Regions from separate parts of the Prevotella sp. lc2012 genome, predicted to be linked through region 1. Evidence: riboswitches for the same ligand, from Rfam matches in the RefSeq annotation. Region 1 holds a riboswitch; the other holds the start of a gene.
The links. A riboswitch is a leader RNA that binds a small molecule or an ion and turns the genes downstream of it on or off. The one in region 1 is predicted to bind thiamine pyrophosphate.
Positions count from the first base shown of each region.

Region 1 (11,516 bases):
ATCACAGATGAACATGAGAAAGCCATCGAGTATCACGATAAGGTAGAACCGAAGCTTGACGATATCCGTTATCAGATTGACAAGCTCGAGCTCATCGTCGATGATGCCCTCTGGCCACTGCCTAAGTACCGCGAACTGCTGTTCATTCGGTAATATTTCTTTTTTTGGTTCTTGCTCAGGCTTGCATGACCTGCGAGCCGAGCGGTTTGAAGTTTGCGTAGCATCCGGCACTGTGATAGTGCCGGATGCCTTTTTTCTTTTATTCGGATATGATACCGAAATGTTGCAAGGCAGACCATACGCCATCGTCATCGACAGAGGACGTCACATAATCTGCCTCCTGCTTCAGGGCTTCGACGGCATTTCCCATGGCGATGCCGATGCCGGCAGTACGTATCATCGAGGTATCGTTTCCACCATCACCGAAGGCGATCGTGTGTGCCGGTTCTATCCCCTCATGGGCAGCCATGGCCAGCAGTCCGCGCCCCTTGTCGGCCATCCTTGCGGTAATATCGGTGAACTCTGGATGCCAGCGCCCGGATATACAGCCAGGAATCCGTTCCATCAGCAGCGGCTCGTAGTCATCAGGGAAGAATGGCGTCAACTGGAGCACGGGCTGCTGAAGCACTTCGTCTATAGGTCGTGCCAGGTGCAGGTTCTGCACGGCCAGCTCTAGACGGAAAATACGATCCACGTCACCTTTCGGGTCGAAGACAGCCAGGTCACGCTCCCCCACAATGATCAGTCCATAGCCCTTCTCCCTGGCATCATCCGCCACCAGACGGGCCTCCTCAGCCGGGATGGCATTACACGACACCGTCTCCTCGCCGACGAAGCAGCGGGCGCCATTGGTGGTCACATAACCGTCTATCAGGTGCTTAATCGCACCAAGGTTCGTGATGATGATAGGAGGCCGTCCCGTGGCGATATACACACGATGGCCGTTGGCCTTCGCCTGTGTCAGCGCACGGACCGTCGAGTCCGGTATCTCATGAGTCTTAAAACTCACCAGTGTACCATCGATATCGAAAAATAAAGCATAGCTTCTATTCATGTCTTGATAGTATCTTTTTCGGGAAGCCTCCCCTTCCCATTCATTACTCTTCGTCTTTTGCGCTGCAAAATTACGCTTTTTTACCGAGATTCCCATCGTCAGGTTAAGGAAAAACTACAAAGCAACACTCAAACCAACACGCCCTCCCATGCGTCTTGCTTAGTTTTTGCATAAAATAGTACTTCTTATGTTTGGAAAATTAATATATTTGTTCTACTTTTGCATTATGAAAATAACAAATAAATCGTTAGAGATAGAAGTCTTAAAGTGTTCATATGGGAATGGATACTATAATGTTAAGTTTGGCATAAGATTGTTTAATGACATAACCGACACGGATTTTGCGACAAACTTCACAACTAGATTTAGTAACAGAGACTTGCAATATATTACCGACAACATTCATGATTTTCTCGACAATAAGATAGATTGTTTTGGTTTTAAGTCATGTGACAAATCTTTGTCCTTTCATTTTGCTCAAAATGATGAAGGCATAACACATCAGATTGAAATCTGGAAAGAAAAGTATAATATTAATTATGAGTTTAACCTGCCATTAGACATTAGTTATCTTGAGTCGTTTGACTGTATGTTGGATTATATAAGAAGTGGGGATTTTGATTATGATCCTAAATTGAACAGAGATGATGCCTTACATATCAAAGTATATAACAATAGGAATTCCGGCATTCTTTCTTTGAGTTTTTCTTTGTCTGAGGATAAGATAATCAGAAGGAACTGCATGTGTCATGAAGATGTCGACTTATTAAAGTCACAAATAACCAAGCTGTTAGATGGAGATACTATTTCGATAAATATTAATAGTGACAATATGTTCTTGTCGATATGTGCATTTGGTCCTGATTTCTTAGTAGATGGTGAGATACGTGATTTCACTTTCCCAACAAACAACAAGATGCAACTTCTAGGGGGGTATTCCATCGATAGAGAGAATATCGAGAGAATAATAGATGCAGAATGAGTATAAGAACGATAAATTAAGATCAACTTTTGATATGGCTAAAAGGATTATAACAAAGATAGGTGATCTTTTCTGTGTGAAAGTAGATAATGATTATAAATGCTATTTTCAATATGTAGCCAATGATATGACGGTTCTTAATAGTTCGGTTATACGTGTGTTTTCAAAACACTATCCAATAGATTATGTTCCAGTATTTGATGATATCGTCAAAGATAAAGTATACTTCTATGCACATACGATTCTTCGATATGAGGATATCGTAAGCAAAATTAAAACAGGGAATTATATTTTAGCATATTGATTGAAGATCATGGTTGTCACGGGGAAAGGCAAACCGTATAAAGAGCAAGACAATTCTATATCTTTAGTTACTTAATTATATAGCCTTATGAGAAAGGAAGTTAATTTGAGGTTTATCCTGCCATTTGTACTTTTAACGAGTGCATGTGATCCGTATTCTACTGTTACATATACTATATGTAACGAATGTGATAGCGCAGCAACAATCGTCATGCGACCTTCTACAGAGTGCTATATTCAAAGAAAAGATAGCATTGAATGGTATACGCCAAATGAAGAGAATGTAATTATAAGAAAGAGTGAATTCATTTGTGAGAAGTTCGGATGGATGAATGCTACTATAGAGTCTCACACTCCTTTATGGGAGGATATCAGCTCTATTTCTATAGGGGATAAAACACTATCCCCAGAGAAATGGGGAAACGAAAAGAACTGGACATTTCACAAAAGTGGAGGGCATTTCTTTGGTTTGGGGGAAGAATGGTCCTATCGTCTCATTCTAAAAAACGAGGACTCTCAATGACAGAATAGGGACAAAGATGTCTTTTGCGCTGCAAAATTACGCTTTTTTACCGAGATTCCCATCGTCAGGTTAAGGAAAAACTGCAAAGTAACACTCAAACCAACACGCCCTCCCATGCGTCTTGCTTAGTTTTTGCATAAAATAGTACTTCTTATGTTTGGAAAATTAATATATTTGTTCTACTTTTGCAGGCGAATTCTTATTATATTGCATACTATGCGAATACAACTCGCCTTTTAAACATCTGCAGTGAAAAAAGTCATAAATTACATTTATTATGGATTTTATCAAATAGATTATGTTTTTGGAATCCGCTTCTATCAATCCTATTATATTGGAACTGGTGGCGTACTGTTTTGCCTATCTATCACATTGTATGTATGGGCTATTGTGTGGACTGTGGTGTTATTAGTGGTTAGAGGTTTTATTGACAAAACATATAATATGCCAGATAATGATGCTTGGTTACTTTCAGTTATTCCTGGCCTATTTGTTGTTGGTTGGCTATATTATTGGGATGAGAAAGAAAAATATAGAAAAGACTTTGAGGAGTTAGACAAGAAGCCATCCATTATGAGGTGGATTTGTTTTCTTTATGCAGTGGCCTTTGCATGTGGTGGAGTCATGTGTCTTCTTGGATGTAGCAATATCGTGAGGAGACTTACAGGGAGCATTCTTTAAAAACCATAAACCATAAAAAAATGAAACGAAAAGGATTAGTGATGTTATGTCTCGCTATTGCCATGACGGCAACGGCACAGAACAAGTATTGTAAGAGTTATGAGGATTTCAAGGCCGACCAGTGGACAGAGATCGACACCGTCTATCTGAATGGTCACAGCAAGTCACATCAGTTGTGGGTAGGCGGCAACGACTACAAGCTGACAACGGGCGACAAAGCACAGGATGAGATCATCAAGAAAGAGGCCTTTGCAGTGATATGCAAAGACACCATCTATGTGAATTGTCGCAACCTGCGCTTCGAGAATACCGGCTTCGGCAACGGCTATACGAAAGGCTACCGCTATGATGGCGACAAACTGTGCATCGTCAATAAGATAATCGGGAAGGCAGCCCTTACCCGTCAGAGCTTGCTCGGAGGTCTCGGCGGCGCTGTTGGCGGAGCCATTGCTGCTTCTTCGCAGATGAGCAATCAGGTGTGCTACCTAATAGAGTCGGACGCAAAGAAGGGTAAGGTGAACATCCGACTGATTGACGATGCTTTCATGGCTGAGGTTCTGAAGGACCATCAGAAGGTGGCCGATGAGTATAATGCCATCAAAAAGAAAAAAGATCGTCAGTCTGCAGCAACAGTGTTCCCGATTCTACAACACCTGGGCTTGATAGACTAATAACGTTATCAGGTAATCATATAACCATCTAACCCGACAAGGCCGAAAGACCGACACCCAGAGGGTTAGATGGTTATATGCTTTATGACTCTTCCTTCATCATCCGTCGCCACTTGAACCAGCCGAGGATGGCTATCACGACGTAGAGACCATAGAGACTGGCCTTGAAGGGGATATCCTTATAGAAATAGAGCACGCACGTCACCACATCGACGGCAATCCAGATGAACCACTGCTCCAGATACTTGTGAGCCAGGGCCCAGACACCGACGATGCTTAAGGCGGTCGTGAAACTGTCGGCCAGGGGCACGGTCGAGTTGGTGTACGTCACGAGAAGCCAATAGATAAGGCCCCACACACCAACGATCAATGCCAACCACGGGAGTACCAGCCGGCAAGGGAAATGACGGATGGGCAGGACGGTCTTCGAGGCTGACCCACGGACCCACTTCCAGTAGCCATAGACCGTCATCGACAGATAGTAGAACTCCATGCCGCAGTCGGCATAGAGTCCTTTCTGGTAGTAGAGCACGATGCCCAATGCCTGCATCAGGAAACCCACGACCCACATCCATACGCTCGCCTTATATTCCAACAGGATATAGGCCAGACCCAGGATGGTGGTCAGGATATCAAGCCAGTGTGCTATCAGGAAGTCCATCATCTTCTTAGAACCTTACCGTCACACTGCCCGACACCGTGAAGCCCGCCATCGGAACGAAGCCGAGCTGGTAGTAACGGTTGTCGTTCGGATGATTGCCATAGTTGCGGAGAATGCAGGAGTACGACCATCCGCTGGCGGCATACCGACGGTTGAACACGTTATTGAAGTTCAGGCCGAAGATCGTCTCCTTGATGACCTTCCTTGGCTTCAGAGTATAACTGACAGAAGCGTTCGACACGCTGTAGCAGGGCAGCGAGCGGTCGGCGTTCTCTGTATTGTCGAGATACTGGCGCGACACGAAGTTGGTGTGCCATACGGCCTGCCACCCCTTGTGATGCAGGGTGACGAAGCCATTCAGGATGGCAGAAGGACTGAAGGCCAGCGTAGAGTGATCATAGTGGATGGTCTCCCACTGTCCGTCGTCGGGGTCGTCGTCCCAGTCGATGTTCACGGTCTCGTCAAAGTCCTTGATCCTGTTCCTGCTCAGTGAGGCGTTACCCTCGATGGTCAGCCACGATGTGGGATCCACACCGGCCTGCAGCTCCACACCCATGCGGTAGCTGTCTTTGATATTTGTGGTCAGAGGCTCACCGATATCGCTCACGGCTCCGGTCTGCACGAACTGGTCGGTATAGTCCATATAGAAGAAGTTCGCCCCTACACGGAAGATACCGCTGTTATAGGTATAGCCCAATTCATAGTCCGTCAGTCGCTCTGCCTTCGGATAGGCACGGTGACCATTGTCGGTGAAGTTGTTTCGCTCAGGCTCGCGATGACTCAGGGCCACAGAACCATAGACGCGATGGCCACCCGTATGCCATGAGAAGCCAGCCTTCGGGTTAAAGAAGTGATACTTCTCGTTGATGTCAAGATAATGGGTCAGGATCTCACCGGTAGCCTTGTCGGTTTTGTACTTGTCGTTATAGCCATCAGTCTTATAACCCACATACCGATACTGCACGTCGGCAAATACATCCCACTGCTCACCAAGATGGCGAGCAGCCTTCAGGTACGCATTCCCGTCGAATTTATGAGCATCTGAATCGTAGTAGCGATAGGCACCGCCGCCCAGGAACTGCTGTCTGACGACTTCGTTGGAGGCATAGGTCAGGAAACCGAAATGATTACCATCGAAATTCTGGACTGACAGTCCACCGATGACATCCCATAGATCGTCTTTGTAGTTGGCGCTCCACACCAGTCCATAGGTATGCTGTGTCAGTCCTTTCTTACGCACGAAGTCCGAGCGCTTGATGTTCGTACCATCGGCATCGGCCGCTTTAATGCCATACTTCACCAGTTTATTATTATAGCGGAACTCCTCGTAGTAACCATGACCATAGGTGTAGTGCAGCGAGGCTGTCGTGCTCCAGTGGTCATTGATAGTCCATGCTGCGGAGAGGATGTTATGGTCCTGCCAGAAGTTATCGGTAGTCTTGTCCCAGATGGTGCCGTCGGCCATGCGGTAGCGTTCCGTCTGGTAGTTTCCGTTGGCATCCTTCACGAAGAGTCCGTCGCTACCGGTAGCAAGTCGCTCATAAAGAGAATTAAACTTACCCAGTCCGGCGTTCCACATATCTTGATAAGTTCTGATACCCGTCTTGGCATTGTACGACCATGAGCCGTCGTCGTAGCTGCCATCCATCAGAGAGTAATCATCATTACCTGCCGTCACACCGTTCCAAGCCTGACCGGTACGCTCGAAGTTGCCGATATTCTTATAGCTCAGACGGAAGTTATCGCCTAGCCATGTCAGACCGCCATAGTAAGAACCAGAACGGCCACTGGTACCATGGACAAAACCATCGGTATGCGTCTCATGATAGGCACCGTCGATAATCAGATGGTTCCACAACAGACCGGATGAGAACTTTCCACCGACATTAAAGGTGTTATAGGAGCCATACGAGGCCGACACCTCCAGACTCGGGGTCTGCAAGGGCGAGGCTGACGCCAGGGCCACCGTACCGCCGAAGGCACCATCACCATTGGTCGATGTTCCCACACCGCGCTGTATCTGCACACTGCCGAGCAGAGAACCATAGGAGTTCATGTTGGCCCAGAACACGCACTGGTCCTCGGGCGAGTTCAGGGGCACACCGTCGAGCGTCACGTTGATACGTGAGCCACCGGCACCACGGATACGCATGGCCGTCGTTCCCGTGCCCAGTCCATTCTCGCTCCACGCCAGGATACCGGGTGTCTGTGAGAAGAGGAGAGGCAGTTCGCGCCCCGTCTTCGAGAAGGCGTCGAGTTGCTGCTTCTTCATGTTTGTAACGGCATACGGTGCGTTCTTCTGCGCACGTACACCTTTCACTACGACCTCTTGCAACTGCTCCACCTGTGTGGAGTCATACAAGGCAGCCTTGTTCTGGGCATTCACACTCATGGCGCCCAGCAGCGCTGTCATTCCTAAAAATAATCTTTTCATTCCTTTACTTACCTTTTACTATTTTCATCTATTGTAAAGGGGGATTTGTGTTGATTAAGCCTACTATCCATCCCTACGCCGGTATGATCCGGATCAGGTTAGAGGGTATCATCTCAGCCCACGCCCGTGGGCACCCCTTGATAATCAGCGAATACCCATACGGGCCTCCACGACATTCACCACATAGTCGCCGAGCTTCTCGCACTCGTTGATGAGGTCCATATAGATTGTACCTACGGCATAGGTATACTCGTGGTTGTTCACGTCGGTGATATTCTGCGACTTCAGTTGACTACGGAAGTTATTGATCTCATGCTCGATGTTAAACGTGCGGTTCACATCGAAGGTCTCCTTCCGTCCCATCATCAGTCGGTTCATCTGTGTGAGCGACTGGTCGGTCAGCTCCATCATCTGATGGATATGCTCATACTGTCTCTCATTGAAGTGATCTTGCTTGCCGTTGTATTTCCGTGAGATGGTACGTGCCATATTGAAGCAGGCGTCACCGATACTCTCTAGCTCGGAGATCTCACGGAGCATGGAGCGGATCTTGGCCTTGGTGTCATCGGAGAGATGAGCATCTGAGACCTGGTCGAGATAGTTGGCTATCTCCAACTCCATGTTATCAGAGATACCCTCGTACTTCTCAATCCGCGAGTAGAGCTTGTTGAAGTCAGCCCCATTACTGTCTTTCTTACTACTGGTGCTCGACGAGAGCGTCAGCAGCTCACGCACCATATTGAACATACGCTGCATACGTTCTGAGAAGGCCTGTATCTCTTTCTGGGCCTCGAACACGGAAAGCTCCGGAGTCTTCATGAAGCCAGCAGTGATGAAATGCAAACGGAACTCATCTTCCTCGTCGACCTTCTTTGGTTTGATGACCCAGCATACGAAACGTTCGATCTGTGGGATGAACCAGATGAGGATGAACGTGTTCACCACATTGAAGCAGGTATGGAAGGCAGCAAGCACGAAGCTCAGCTTAGCGGCATTGGCCAGGAACACCTTGATGGCTACCTCTCCCTTCACCATGGCGACATCGTAACCCACCAGACCACAGACAGCATCAATAAACGGACGGAAGACGAACAGGATCCACACCACGCCGAACACATTGAAGAACATATGCGCCAAGGCGGCCCGACGCGCCTGGGTATTGGCCGAGAGGGCGGCAAGGTTAGACGTGACCGTCGTACCGATATTCTCACCCATCACCAGGGCGATACCCTGATAGATCGGCAAAGCGCCACTCGAGCAGAGAATCATGGTGATGGCCATGACGGCTGCCGACGACTGCACGCAGAATGTCATCACACCACCAAGGAACAAGAAGATCAATGTAGTCACGAAGGAGTCGGGATCAAAGGAGGCGAAGAAATCAAGCAGTACCTGATTCTCACCCAGATGCATCTCCGTGCCAGTCAACCGGAGCGTGCCCAGTCCTAAGAGCAGGAACGACAAGCCGAAGAGGAAGTCACCGATATAACGATAGCGTTTCAGGTAGATCAGCACAATGCCGATGAGGAACGCAGGATAGACTGCATTGGTGATGTCGAACGACATTCCGGCCGACATGATCCAGGCCGTAAGCGTCGTTACGATGTTCGCACCCATAATCACCGAGATGGCCTGTGCCAGCGTCAGCAGTCCGGCATTGACGAACGAGACCGTCATCACCGTCGTAGCCGTCGACGACTGGACCGATGCTGTCACCAGCATACCTGTCAGCATTCCCGTAAAACGATTGGTGGTCATTGCACCGAGGACGTGTCGCAACTGCGGACCCGCCATCTTCTGCAAGGCGTCACTCATCGACTTCATACCAAACATCAGAAGGGCGAGCGAGCCAAGGAGTTTGAACAAAACGAGCATAAAGAAATCCTATGATTTGAATTTTGCTGCAAAAATAATAAAAAAATCTAAATGCACCAACACTTCTTTGGTTTTTTCGTTATCTTTGTGGTCGAAAATCATCATCAAAATGGAAACAGCACAAGTTTTTTGTCGCAATACAGGCACCACCATCAACGTACCGATCGGTGCCACACTGGCAGATGTGTATCATCTCAGCGGACTGGAACTGAAGCACGGTCCTATCTCAGCCCACGTGAACAACAAGGTAGAAGGTATGCACTACCGTATCTACAAACAGAAAGAGGTGGAGTTCCTCGACATCACCTCGACAAGCGGTTCCCGCGCCTATACGAGGACGCTGTTCTTCGTGCTCTGTAAGGCCGTCCGCGATCTCTACGACCCATGTAAGGTGGTCATCGATATCCCCGTGAGCAACGGCTACTATGTCAACCTGCATATCGGCCGCCCCGTCACCCTCGACGATGCGGGCGCCATCCGCCGACGGATGCAGGAGATTATCGACGCGGCTCTGCCGATACATCGTCATGAGACCACCACAGAAGAAGCTATTAAACTGTTCGAGAGTCTCCACTATAAGTCGAAGGTGAAGCTCCTGCAAGGACTTGGACGGCTCTACACCACCTTCTACGACATTGACGGCTACATGGACTACTATTACGGTTCACTGCTGACGAACACCTCGCAACTCTATCTCTTCGGATTAGAGAAATACTACGATGGTCTGCTGTTGCGCATCCCTTCTCGCGAGCATCCCGACGAGCTGGGCGAGATTATCCCTCAGGATAAGATGTTCGGCATCTTCAAGGAGCACCACAACTGGCAGAACATCCTTGGTCTGAGCACCATCGGCGACCTGAACGATGTGGTACAGAAAGGCCACAGCTCCACCCTCATCCAGATATCGGAAGCCCTGCAGGAGAAGAAAATCGCGAAGATTGCCGATGAGATCACACAACGGAAAGGCGTCAAGCTCGTGCTCATCGCCGGCCCCTCGAGCTCGGGCAAGACCACGACCTGCAAGCGCCTGTCCATACAGTTGGCCGTCAATGGCATCCGTCCCGTCAACATCTCACTCGACGACTATTTCGTGGACCGTGACCAGACACCGCGCGACGAGAAAGGCGACTACGACTTCGAGCACCTGCATGCCCTGAACCTGCCCTTGCTCAACGAACAGCTCACCGCCCTCTTCCGCGGCGACGAGGTGGAACTGCCACGTTACGACTTCCCCACAGGTACCAGTCAGAAGAGCGGCCGACGCCTGCGCCTCGGTGACAATGAGATTCTGGTGGTGGAGGGCATCCACGCCCTGAACCCCGAGCTGACCGCACAGATACCCAAGGAGCAGATCTTCCGTGTCTATGCCTCAGCACTTACGACGGTGCTGCTCGACAACCACAACTATATCCCTACCACCGACAACCGTCTGCTGCGGCGCATCATCCGCGACCATAAGTATCGGGCTGTCAGTGCCCGTGAGACCATCCGCCGATGGCCGTCGGTCCGTGCTGGTGAGAACAAATGGATCTTCCCCTTCCAGGAGAATGCCGACGCGATGTTCAACACCGCCATGCTCTTCGAGTTGGCTGTTATCAAGAGTCAGGCCGAGCCACTGCTGGAGCAGGTGCCGGAGAACTGTCCGGAATATGCCGAGGCCTACCGCCTGCTGAAGTTCCTCCGCTACATCACGCCCATCCCCGACACCCAGATCCCCCCGACCTCCCTCCTCCGTGAATTCCTCGGCGGCTCGTCGTTCAAGTATTAGTTGAACGATGGCGGCGGCCGACTGACAGAATAAGCCAGAGGTGTCCCCCTCTATACTTGGCCCCCTATGGGGGGCTAAAAGTATATGAGGGGGCCTCCGCGTTTTCTGTCAGTCGGAAATCCCCGATTTCCATGGTTGCTGAGCCCCAACCACCGCGGTCCCTGAGCCTGTCGAAGGGACTAGGATTGACGGACCGCCATCTCTCCTTTTGTCCTAAAAAAGTGCCTAAAAAAGTGCTCGGAAGAAGTTGTGAACTAGAAAAAGCGAGGGGGGGGGGGTATCTCCTTTTTGGGTTTGTCGAAGCATCGAAGGACCATCCCACAATTTACCTCACAGATTTGGTAGTCTCGAACAATTTGCCTATATTTGTCCTCGGAATCAACCATACGGTTTGGAAGATGATAAGCGATAGCTATACCTACGACCTGAGCGGCAATCCCCAGAAGATCTACTTCACCAACGGGAGCATCACGAAGTACGTCTACAGTGCGACGGGCCAGAAGCTGCGCATGGTGCACTACACGGCCAAGGCGAACATCAGCCGTGCGATCGGGCAGCAGGTGG
Region 1 covers NZ_FNUF01000005.1:117,766-129,281, reverse strand. The annotation lists gene BLU99_RS10485 (glutamine synthetase III family protein) at 1-153, shown strand, start outside; gene BLU99_RS10480 (Cof-type HAD-IIB family hydrolase) at 260-1,054, opposite strand; gene BLU99_RS10475 (hypothetical protein) at 1,281-2,036, shown strand; gene BLU99_RS10465 (hypothetical protein) at 2,428-2,862, shown strand; gene BLU99_RS10460 (hypothetical protein) at 3,112-3,543, shown strand; gene BLU99_RS10455 (DUF6563 family protein) at 3,564-4,214, shown strand; gene pnuC (nicotinamide riboside transporter PnuC) at 4,297-4,878, opposite strand; gene BLU99_RS10445 (TonB-dependent receptor) at 4,883-7,309, opposite strand; TPP riboswitch at 7,362-7,457, opposite strand; gene BLU99_RS10440 (Na/Pi cotransporter family protein) at 7,454-9,184, opposite strand; gene BLU99_RS10435 (nucleoside kinase) at 9,294-10,952, shown strand; gene BLU99_RS10430 (RHS repeat domain-containing protein) at 11,309-11,516, shown strand, end outside.

Region 2 (11,516 bases), on a different contig from region 1:
TACGACCTATGGTAACTGGTATCTGAAAGATGCTACCGGTGAGGTATATATCTATGGTACGCTTGATAAGAAGGGTGCAGAGAAGAACTTCCTCAGCCTCGGTATTGAGGTGGGTGACGAGGTTACCGTGGAAGGTCCGAAGCAGCTCTATAATGGCACTGTAGAACTGGTGAACGTCACCGTTGTAAACATCAACAAGTCACTGATCAAGGTCGACTCACTGAGCGTTGCTGGTGAGAAGGTGGCTGCCGTAGCTCTGCCTCTCGAGGGTGGTGAGGTGACGGCTCACGTCACTTGCAAGGGTGATGGTATCAATGCCGAGATTCCTCAGGACGCCAAAGACTGGCTCTTCATCTCAGCTGTGACTTCTAACACCATCACGTTCCGTGCCCTGCCTAATACCGCAGGCGACCGTAGTACGACCGTGACCCTTAAGACCTATAAGGATGGTAGGGAGTACACCTCACAGTTCGCTGTCGCTCAGGCTGGTGCTATCATCGATGCTACCGTGGCTGAGTTCCTCGCCGCTGAGGTGGGAGATACCCAGTATCGTCTGGAGGGTGTTGTCACTGCTGTCTACGATAGAGACAACCAGGGAAAGAGCTTCTATATCAAGGACTATACCGGTGAAACACTGGTTTACCGTGCTGAGGGTTTCCTCGACAGCGGTATCAAGGTGGGCGACGTGGTGACCGTTCTTGGTAAGCGTGGCGCTTATAAGGATAGTCCGCAGATGGTCAATGGTTCTTGTGTCCTGAAGCATGCCGTGAAGGCTGTCACCATCGCTGAGTTCCTGACCATGCCTGACGACAAGAACGTCTACTACATGGTGACTGGTAAGATCAGTTCACTCCTTGGCAGCAATGGTAAGGAGAACGATTATGGTAATCTCTATATCACCGACGGTACCAACGAACTCTATGTCTATGGTACCTATGCCGGATGGAATGCTCAGGGTGATGACCGTAAGTTCTTCATCGCCGACAACGGCCTGAAGGTAGGCGACGAGATCACCATCATCGGCTACAAGGATACTTACAAGGAGCTCGTAGAACTGTGTCAGGGTGTCTGCTTCTCGTTCAAGAAGGCTGGAGAATAATTTATGAAAAAATATGTATTACTGGTGATGTCATTATTGACATCACCAGTTGTTTTCTCACAAGGGCCGAACGATACTGGTGCCTACTACCAGGCGGCCGACGGTAAGAAGGGCTCGGAACTGAAGACGGCGCTCTTCCAGATTATCAGTCCGCATACCATACAGTCGTATACACCTGGCGTATGGAATGCCATCAACTCTTACGACCTTCGCGAAGATGGGAAGATATGGGAGATTTATTCCGGTATTTCCAATTTCACCCCTGTGACGGATCAAGACAAGGGTGAGGATATCGATGACGAGGGTGTGGTGTATAATCGTGAGCATGCGATGCCAAAGAGTTGGTTTAATGAGAGCACCCAGAAAAACAACACCACCGAGGTGTATCCGATGTATACCGACCTGCATCATCTGTTTCCGACCGACCGTTCGGTAAACTCCATACGCTCTAATTATCCTTATGGTGAGGTAGGCGAGAACATCACGAAACAGTCGGAGGGCGGCTTCTCTAAGTTCGGACGTTGTGTCGACAGTCTTGGTTACAAGATATCCGGGCAGAACGGTCGTGTCTTCGAACCCAATGATGAGTACAAGGGTGACCTGGCCCGCGTTTATTTCTATATGGCCACCTGCTATGAGTCGTACAAGAATGAGAAAGGTGTTACCCGCAGTCCAAAAGACTGGGATAAGAGTGATAAGACGATGCTCGATGGAAGCGTCTTTCCTTTCTTTAAGGGATGGGCTCTGAAGATGCTCCTTCGTTGGGCGCAGCAGGATCCTGTCAGCGAGAAGGAGATCCGTCGCAACGAGGGTATCTATGCCATCCAGAAGAACCGTAACCCCTTTGTCGACTATCCAGGACTGGAGCAGTATATATGGGGTTCGGCCACCGATGTTGCTTTCAGCTACGACAACTATCAGTCTGTTGTCACCGGCATCTCTGTGCTACATCGTGAGGTGGCACCGGTGGAAAACAATCATATCTATGATCTCAGTGGCCGACGTGTCGATGGCCATCGACTGAAGAAAGGCCTCTATATCCGCAATAAACGTAAGATTGTCGTGAGATAAACAGAACGAGCCGTCGCCTTCGTATGAGGACGACGGCTCGTTGTTTTTGTGTTCGCAAACAAAAACGGACTTTTTCTTGCAGGAGTGAAAATAAATGATTACTTTTGCAGCGTCAAAAAACGATACTCGGGGTGCAGAGGCCACGTGCCGAAGCTGAGATGATACCCATAGAACCTGATGCGGGTAATGCCGTCGCAGGGATGTAGTAGAATCAAAATCATATATTTTAGAGTAAATAATGCCTCGAGTAGCAAGTGACAACACTGGCTGCTCGATTTTTTTTGTGCTTATACGTCATGAACGTGCAGATTAACAACCAAGACCATCAGACCGAGGCCCGTAACCTACAGGACCTTGCTATCGAACTGCAGTTGCCTCAGAAGGGCGTGGCTGTAGCTATTGACAATCAGATGATGCCCCGTGGAAGTTGGGCGCAGACCGCTCTTCAGGAAGGTGCTCGTATCGTCATCATTAAAGCCGCATGTGGAGGATAAGGTGATGTTGCAGTTTATCTCCCATTGTACAGAACGTTACACCTATCTCGACTCCATTCGCCTGGCCCTTGAGGGCGGATGCCGATGGATACAGTTGCGGATGAAGGACGCTACCGATGAGGAGGTGCGACCCATAGCCCTTGTCGCCCAACGGCTTTGTCATGAGGCCGGTGCTACGTTCATCATCGACGACCGTGTCGGCCTGGTGCGTGAGCTCCATGCCGACGGCGTGCATCTGGGACAGAACGATATGCCCATCCGTGAGGCGCGTCGCCTGTTGGGCGACGGTTTCATCATCGGTGGAACGGCCAATACCTTCGATCAGGTACGGGCTCATTACGAGTCTTCTGCCGACTATATCGGTTGCGGTCCTTTCCGTTTTACCACCACCAAACAGAAGCTCGCCCCCGTCCTTGGACTTGATGGCTATCGTACGATCATCAGTGAGATGGAAGAGGCACACATCCACATTCCTATTGTCGCCATCGGTGGCATCACCGAGGAGGATATCCCCGATATTCTCCAGACCGGTGTCAGTGGCATCGCCCTCAGCGGTACTGTCTTGAGGGCCGATGATCCCGTTCAGAAAATGAAACAATTAATCAATACAGTCAACCATGAGTAAATTAGTTATTGCGGGGCGTGAGTTCGGCTCCCGCCTGTTCTTGGGTACAGGAAAGTTCAACAACAACGAACTCATGGCCCGTGCCATCGATGTCTCTGGCACAGAGATGGTCACCGTCGCCATGAAACGTGTCGAACTCGACGATCAGAACGATGACTTGCTGACCCACATCACCCGAAACCAGAAGATCCAACTGTTGCCTAACACCTCTGGTGTGCGAAATGCCGAGGAGGCGGTCTTTGCCGCACAGATGGCGCGCGAGGCATTCGGCACCAACTGGCTTAAGCTCGAGATTCATCCCGACCCGCGCTATCTGCTGCCCGACTCCGTTGAGACACTTAAGGCCACCGAACAATTAGTGAAGCTCGGTTTTGTGGTGCTCCCTTATTGTCAGGCCGATCCCACACTCTGTAAGCATCTTGAGGAAGCCGGTGCGGCTACCGTTATGCCACTCGCTGCACCTATCGGCACCAACAAAGGTCTGCGCATGAAGGATTTTCTACAGATTATTATCGACCAGGCCACCGTGCCCGTCGTGGTCGATGCTGGCATCGGCGCTCCCAGTCATGCTGCCGAGGCCATGGAGATGGGTGCCGACTGTGTGTTGGTGAACACCGCGATCGCCGTGGCCGGTGATCCCGTAGCGATGGCCGACGCCTTCCGTCAGGCCGTTATCGCCGGTCGTCAGGCTTTCGAGGCTGGTCTGGGAGCTATCGCCGACAATGCCGAGGCTTCTAGTCCTTTAACTGCTTTTCTGAATTCTTAATTCTCATTTTTCAATTATGATCAACGATCACAAGGCTTACGCCCAGCGTGAGAAAGCATACATGCCGGGCCAGTTGTTCCCCTATATCCGTGTCGGTATGACCAAAGTCAACCTCACTCCTACGGTGACGCGCGACGAACACGGTGTTCCCCACATGGAACCCAATGCACCAGTATATATCTATGATACCAGCGGTCCTTTCTCCGACCCTGCGATAGAGGTCGACCTGAAGAAAGGTCTGCCCCGTATGCGTGAGCAGTGGATTCTCGACCGCAACGATACCGAACAGCTCACACAGGTCAGTTCGGAGTATGGTCGTCAGCGCTTGGCCGACACGTCGCTCGACCACCTGCGCTTTGAGCATATCCGGTTGCCCCGTCGTGCCAAGTTAGGATGTGCCATCACTCAGATGGCCTATGCCAAGGCCGGTATCATCACGCCTGAGATGGAGTATGTGGCTATCCGTGAGAATATGAACTGTGCCGAGTTGGGCATCAAGAGTCATATCACCCCCGAGTTCGTACGGTCAGAGGTGGCACGCGGTCGGGCGGTCATCCCGGCGAACATCAACCACCCCGAAAGTGAGCCGATGATCATCGGACGTCATTTCGCCGTTAAGATCAATACGAATATCGGTAATTCCGCTACCACCTCGTCTATCGAGGAGGAGGTAGACAAGGCCGTCTGGTCGTGTAAGTGGGGCGGCGATACACTGATGGACCTCTCCACCGGTAATCATATTCACGAGACCCGAGAGTGGATCGTACGTAACTGTCCTGTGCCCGTGGGTACGGTGCCTATCTATCAGGCTCTCGAGAAGGTGGACGGTAAAGTGGAAGACCTCACATGGGAGATCTACCGTGATACGCTGATCGAACAGTGCGAGCAGGGTGTCGACTATTTCACGATACATGCCGGTATCCGTCGTCATAACGTCCATCTGGCCGACAGTCGTCTCTGTGGCATCGTCAGTCGAGGCGGTAGTATCATGAGCAAGTGGTGCCTGTTGCACGACCGTGAGAGTTTTCTCTATGAGCACTTTGATGACATCTGTGATATCGTGGCCCAATATGACGTGGCTCTCTCGCTGGGCGACGGACTGCGTCCCGGTTGTACAGCCGACGCCAATGATGCTGCTCAGTTTGCCGAGCTCGACACCATGGGTGAGCTCGTTACCCGTGCCTGGGACAAGAACGTGCAGGCTTTCATCGAAGGTCCCGGTCATGTGCCCATGCATAAGATACAGGAGAATATGGAGCGCCAGCTGACCCACTGTCACGAAGCGCCTTTCTACACCCTCGGACCGATCGTCACCGATATCGCACCGGGCTACGATCATATTACCAGTGCCATCGGTGGTGCGCAGATCGCCTGGTTGGGGACAGCCATGCTCTGCTATGTCACCCCCAAGGAGCATCTGGCACTGCCCAACAAGGATGATGTGCGTGCGGGTGTCGTCACCTATAAGATTGCTGCCCATGCCGCTGATCTGGCCAAGGGCCACCCCGGTGCCGCTATCCGCGATAATGCCCTCTCCAAGGCACGCTTCGAGTTCCGCTGGCGTGATCAGTTCCATCTCTCACTCGATCCAGAACTCGCCCTTCAGTATTTTGAGGAAGCCGGCCATACCGACGGTGAGTACTGTACGATGTGCGGTCCGAATTTCTGTGCCGCTAAACTGACCCATGACCTGCGTAAACTTAAGAAATGATGGAACTCACTCGCGAACAACGGCAGCGCTATAACCGTCATCTCATCCTGGAGCGGTTTGGTATGGAGGCGCAGGAGCGACTGCTGCAGTCGAAGGTGCTGCTGGTGGGTGCTGGTGGACTGGGTTCTCCGGTGGCTCTCTACCTGGCAGCCGCCGGTGTCGGCACCATCGGTGTCGTCGACGGCGATACCGTCAGCATCAGTAATCTGCAGCGGCAGGTGCTCCATGGTACCGCCGACGTCAACCGCCCGAAGGTGGAGGTGGCGGCTGAGCGTATCCGTGCCCTCAACCCCGATGTCTGCGTAGAGACCTATGAGTATTATCTGAGCGAGGGTAATGCCCTCGACCTGATCCGTCCCTACGACTTTATTATCGACGGCACAGACAACTTCGCCACGAAGTATCTTGTCAACGATGCCTGCGTCATGTTAGACAAGGCCTTCTCCATGGGAGGTATCAACCGCTATAATGGTCAGCTGATGACCCATGTCCCTCAGTCGGCCTGTTATCGTTGTCTGTTTCCGGAGCCTCCAGCCAAGGAGGATGTCGAGACCTGTGCCATGGTGGGTGTACTGGGCAGTATCGCTGGTATGCTGGGCACTGTCCAGGCCACCGAGTGCATCAAGTATCTTACGGGGGTGGGCGAGTTGCTCACCGACAGTCTTCTCACTTTCGACGCTCTCACCATGCAGTGGCAGCGTTTCACCTTCCCGCAGCGGCCCGACTGTGCCCTCTGCGGCGTTCATCCTTCTATCCGTGAACTGAAGGAATATGCTTTTCAACCCTGTCAATCCAAAAACAACAAATAGAACCATGTTCTCAGACGAACTCAAAAACATCAGTTGGGACGAGACCACCGAGCGCATTGCCTCGATGACCGATGCCGATGTGCGACGGGCCCTTGGCAAGAGTCGTTGCGATGTCAACGATTTCATGGCTTTGCTGTCGCCGGCGGCCGAACCTTATTTGGAGACGATGGCGCGTCTTTCACGCCGTTATACCGAAGAGCGTTTTGGACGCACGATGTCGATGTTCATCCCGCTCTATATCACGAATTCCTGTTCGAACTCGTGCGTCTACTGTGGCTTCCATCGTGAGAACCCCATGGCACGTACCATCCTCACCCCCGAACAGATAGAGGACGAGTACCGGGCCATCAAACAACTGGCGCCCTTCGAAAACATCCTCCTTGTCACGGGCGAGAACCCGGCCAAGGCAGGCGTGCCTTACCTGGCCAAGGCTATTGATATCGCTAAGCGCTATTTCTCGAATATCAAGATCGAGGTGATGCCCCTGAAGACGGAGGAGTACTATGAACTGACCCGACATGGGCTCAACGGTGTCATCTGTTTTCAGGAGACCTACAACAGCGATCATTACAAACTGTACCATCCACGAGGCATGAAGAGCCGTTTTGAGTGGCGTTGCGACGGCTTCGATCGCATGGGACAGGCGGGCGTGCATTCCATCGGTATGGGTGTGCTCATCGGACTTGAGAAAGAGTGGCGCACCGATGTGACGATGATGGCCTACCATCTGCGCTATCTGCAGAAACACTACTGGCGCACTAAGTACAGTATCAATTTCCCACGCATGCGACCGGCACAGAACGAGGGGTTCCAGCCCAACTGCTTCATGAGCGACCGTGAGTTGGCACAGGCCACCTTTGCTATGCGTATCTTCGACCATGACGTCGATATATCCTATTCCACCCGTGAGCCGGCCTATATCCGTGACAACATGTGTACGTTGGGTGTTACCACGATGTCGGCCGAGAGTCATGTCAATCCCGGTGGCTACCACACTTATCCGCAGGCCTTGGAGCAGTTCACCGTCAGCGATGAACGCACGGCCAAGGTCATCAATGCCCGGTTGAAGGAACTCGGTCGCGAACCGGTATGGAAAGACTGGGATGCCTCGTTCGACCTGTTCAAGAAGTGCGTATGATCATTGTCATCACTCGTCCCGAGTTCTTCGTGGGTGAGGCCGCACGTATCGCGGAACTGCTCACCAGCGGAACGGCCGATTTGGTACATCTCCGTAAGCCGTCGTCCACATCCGACGAGATGGAACTGTTATTACGTCAGTTGCCGCCCGTCCTCTACGACCGTCTGGTGCTGCACGACCATTTCGATCTGGCCGTCCGTTACGGTCTTCGGGGTGTTCATCTCAACCGTCGTAACCCACAGCCGCCCACGGGGTGGGAGGGAGCGGTCAGTATCTCCTGTCATTCGCTCGCAGAACTCGCTGAGTGCCGCTGTCAACCATATGCCTATATGAGCCTGAGTCCGGTCTTCGATAGTATCTCCAAGCAGGGCTATCGCGCGGCATTCACCAAAGACCAGCTCGACGAGGCACGTCGGCAGGGACTCATCGACCAGCGTGTCATGGCCTTAGGCGGCATGACCTTTAATCGTGTTAAGGAAGTATTACAAATGGGCTTCGGAGGAGCCATGATCCTCGGCGACGCATGGAAATAGTATTGACCATCGCCGGTAGTGACCCGTCGGGGGGTGCCGGCATCCAACAAGATCTCAAGACCATCACGGCACTCGGCTGTTACGGTGCCACCGTCATCACCTCGATCACCTCGCAGAACACGCAGGGCGTACAGGGTTCCATGCCCGTGCCGCCCGATGTCGTGGTTTCACAGTTGCGCGCTGTGCTTAGTGATCTAGAACCGACTGTCATCAAGATTGGTATGCTGCCCGATCGTGCGGTCGCCGAGGCTGTCGTCGATACCCTGGAAACCTATCAACGGTCACAGCACCTTGTCGAAATGACAGACCACGCCGAGGGGACTGGTTCCGTCGGCGTGCCGATAATCTACGACCCTGTCATGGTGTCTACCAGCGGTTATCCGCTCATGCAGTCCGAGACCATCGATTATATCGCCCAGCGACTCTTCCCCCTCTGTACCCTCATCACACCGAACCTGCCTGAGACCGACCGACTTTTGGAACAGATAGGTATACCCCCGACACCTCGCGATATCCTACGTGCTGGGAAGGGATTGAGCCAGTTTTACGGCACGGCCTTTCTGCTCAAGGGCGGTCATGCTGACTCGTCGCAGATGACCGACTTTCTCTTCGAGACTAACGGTACCGTCAGTCCGTTTACCACCGAGCGTATTGTTACCGGCAATCTCCACGGCACTGGTTGTACGCTCTCGTCGGCTATCGCTGCCCATCTCGCGCAGGGCGCTAGTCTGGCGGAGGCCGTCAGAAAGGGAAAGGAATATGTGACGACCGCTATCCGTCGTTCGGTCGACAGTCGTATCGGGCACGGCAATGGACCGTTGATATAAAAAAAGAACGGATCACACGCATCCGTGTAATCCGTTCTTTTGTAGGGACACCCGGGCTCGAACCGGGGACCTCTGCAATGTGACTGCAGCGCTCTAAACCAACTGGGCTATGCCCCTATCTTCTTGTTTAGCGGATGCAAAGGTACAACATTTTACCGAAAAGCGGTGACCGTAACGGGAAAAGTTGGTGTGCCTTGAGGTTTTTTAACGCTTCATGTTCACATGTCCCGTACCCTTAATAGCGCTTACGGTTGTCAACGAGGAAGGTGTAAACCTCACCGTCGACGGGAATCTCCAGTACGATATGGTCGGCCTTGCGTTTTTTCAGAGCGATGAAGCCGCTGTGCTCAGACATGTCGAAGATGGTATTGGCGCGCCAGTAGCCTTCGTCAATGCGCTGCATCTCTATACCGCGCTGTGCCTCACCCTCGTCGATCATATCTTCCGTATGCTTCCGTGCCCAGAAACGATCGTCGGGCGTGTCTTTTGAGAGAGCAGCGTCAGCGGTGCCGACGAGGACTGTCACTAATGTGTTAGCCCAGAACATGCTGCTGTTTCTCTTGCTCTTGTATTTCTCGTAGGGGTATATCATGAGCGAGTCTTTCACAAGTGGTGTCATATCCATTCCCTTGTCGAAGTAGCGTGTCAGCATGTTGCGTGTCTCCTTGGGGTGGCCTTTCACGGCATAGCAGTATGCCTTGATCTTCTTGGGCTCGAAGATGATTTCATGACCGGAGTCATTGATGATGGAGATGTTGGGAACGAACAAACCTCCTTCGGTCACATCGACCACGACGGTGACGCCCTTGTGGTTGCAGTAGTGTATCAGATAGTCGTTCTTCACGCAGGTCTTGTACTCTTTGGTGTCTTGCGCTTTGGCTCCCGTGAATAGCGTGGTGCAGAGCAATGTCAGTAAAATGGATTTCTTCATAATGATTAATGTTTATTGTCTTACTTTATTTTACTGCAAAGATACGTTTCTTTTCGTGAAAAATAAAAGGATTTTCCCTATTATCCTATGGAAAATCCCTATGGACTTGTAGGTGGACAGTCAAAAATTCATAATTCTTCCGCACAGATGCGTTTTTTTCTTAATTCTTAATTCTTAATTCTCTTTTTATTCGTACCTTTGCACCCATAATTTCGAAATTATATTTATTTATGGCACAAGAAGATGTATTTAAGAAAATCGTGAGCCATTGTAAGGAATACGGATTCGTGTTCCCCAGCAGTGAGATCTACGATGGTTTGGGAGCCGTTTACGACTACGGTCAGAACGGTGTGGAGTTGAAGAATAATATCAAACAATACTGGTGGAAGGCTATGACGATGCTGCACGAGAACATCGTGGGTATCGACTCTGCCATCTTCATGCACCCAACGATATGGAAGGCTTCTGGTCATGTCGATGCCTTCAACGATCCCCTCATCGACAACCGCGATTCGAAGAAACGCTATCGTGCCGATGTGCTCATCGAGGATCAGATAGCCAAGTACGATGAGAAGATCCAGAAAGAGGTTGATAAGGCCCGTAAGCGTTTCGGTGACAGCTTCGACGAGGCGAAATATATGGAGACCAGTGAGCGCGTGAAGGAGACCAAGGAGAAACGCGACAACCTGCATGCCCGTTATGCCGAGGCTATGCAGGGTCCAGATCTGGAGGCCCTGAAGCAGATTATCCTCGACGAGGAGATTGTTGACCCCATTAGCGGTACAAAGAACTGGACCGACGTGCGTCAGTTCAACCTGATGTTCGCCACGGAGATGGGAGCTTCTGCTGATGCTTCAATGAAAGTGTACCTGCGTCCTGAGACGGCACAGGGTATCTTCGTGAACTATCTGAACGTGCAGAAGACCGGTCGTATGAAGATTCCTTTCGGTATCGCACAGATCGGTAAGGCTTTCCGTAACGAGATCGTGGCTCGTCAGTTCATCTTCCGTATGCGTGAGTTCGAGCAGATGGAGATGCAGTTCTTCGTACAGCCCGGTACCGAACTGGAGTGGTTCCCGAAGTGGAAGGAGACCCGTATGAAGTGGCATCAGGCCCTTGGCTTCGGTGCAGAGAACTACCGTTTCCACGACCACGATAAGTTGGCTCACTATGCCAACGCTGCTACCGACATCGAGTTCAAGATGCCGTTTGGCTTCAAGGAGGTGGAGGGTATCCACAGCCGTACGAACTTCGACCTCTCGCAGCATGAGAAGTACTCTGGCAAGAGCATCAAGTACTTTGATCCTCAGACCAACGAGAGCTACACCCCGTACGTCATCGAGACCTCTATCGGTGTCGACCGTATGTTCCTCTCTATCATGTGTCATGCCTTTGAGGAGGAGAAACTCGAGAATGGAGAGACCCGCGTGGTGCTGAAGTTGCCCGCAGCCTTGGCACCTGTGAAGTGCGCCGTCATGCCTCTGGTGAAGAAAGACGGTCTGCCCGAGAAGG
Region 2 covers NZ_FNUF01000008.1:18,110-29,625, forward strand. The annotation lists gene BLU99_RS11990 (BACON domain-containing protein) at 1-1,099, shown strand, start outside; gene BLU99_RS11995 (endonuclease) at 1,103-2,170, shown strand; TPP riboswitch at 2,288-2,388, shown strand; gene thiS (sulfur carrier protein ThiS) at 2,467-2,664, shown strand; gene BLU99_RS12005 (thiamine phosphate synthase) at 2,654-3,289, shown strand; gene BLU99_RS12010 (thiazole synthase) at 3,282-4,055, shown strand; gene thiC (phosphomethylpyrimidine synthase ThiC) at 4,072-5,766, shown strand; gene BLU99_RS12020 (HesA/MoeB/ThiF family protein) at 5,766-6,575, shown strand; gene thiH (2-iminoacetate synthase ThiH) at 6,580-7,713, shown strand; gene BLU99_RS12030 (thiamine phosphate synthase) at 7,665-8,246, shown strand; gene thiD (bifunctional hydroxymethylpyrimidine kinase/phosphomethylpyrimidine kinase) at 8,237-9,073, shown strand; tRNA gene BLU99_RS12040 (tRNA-Val) at 9,116-9,190, opposite strand; gene BLU99_RS12045 (hypothetical protein) at 9,309-10,004, opposite strand; gene BLU99_RS12050 (glycine--tRNA ligase) at 10,235-11,516, shown strand, end outside.
Region 2: another riboswitch for thiamine pyrophosphate. It lies ahead of thiS (sulfur carrier protein ThiS); the one in region 1 lies ahead of BLU99_RS10445 (TonB-dependent receptor).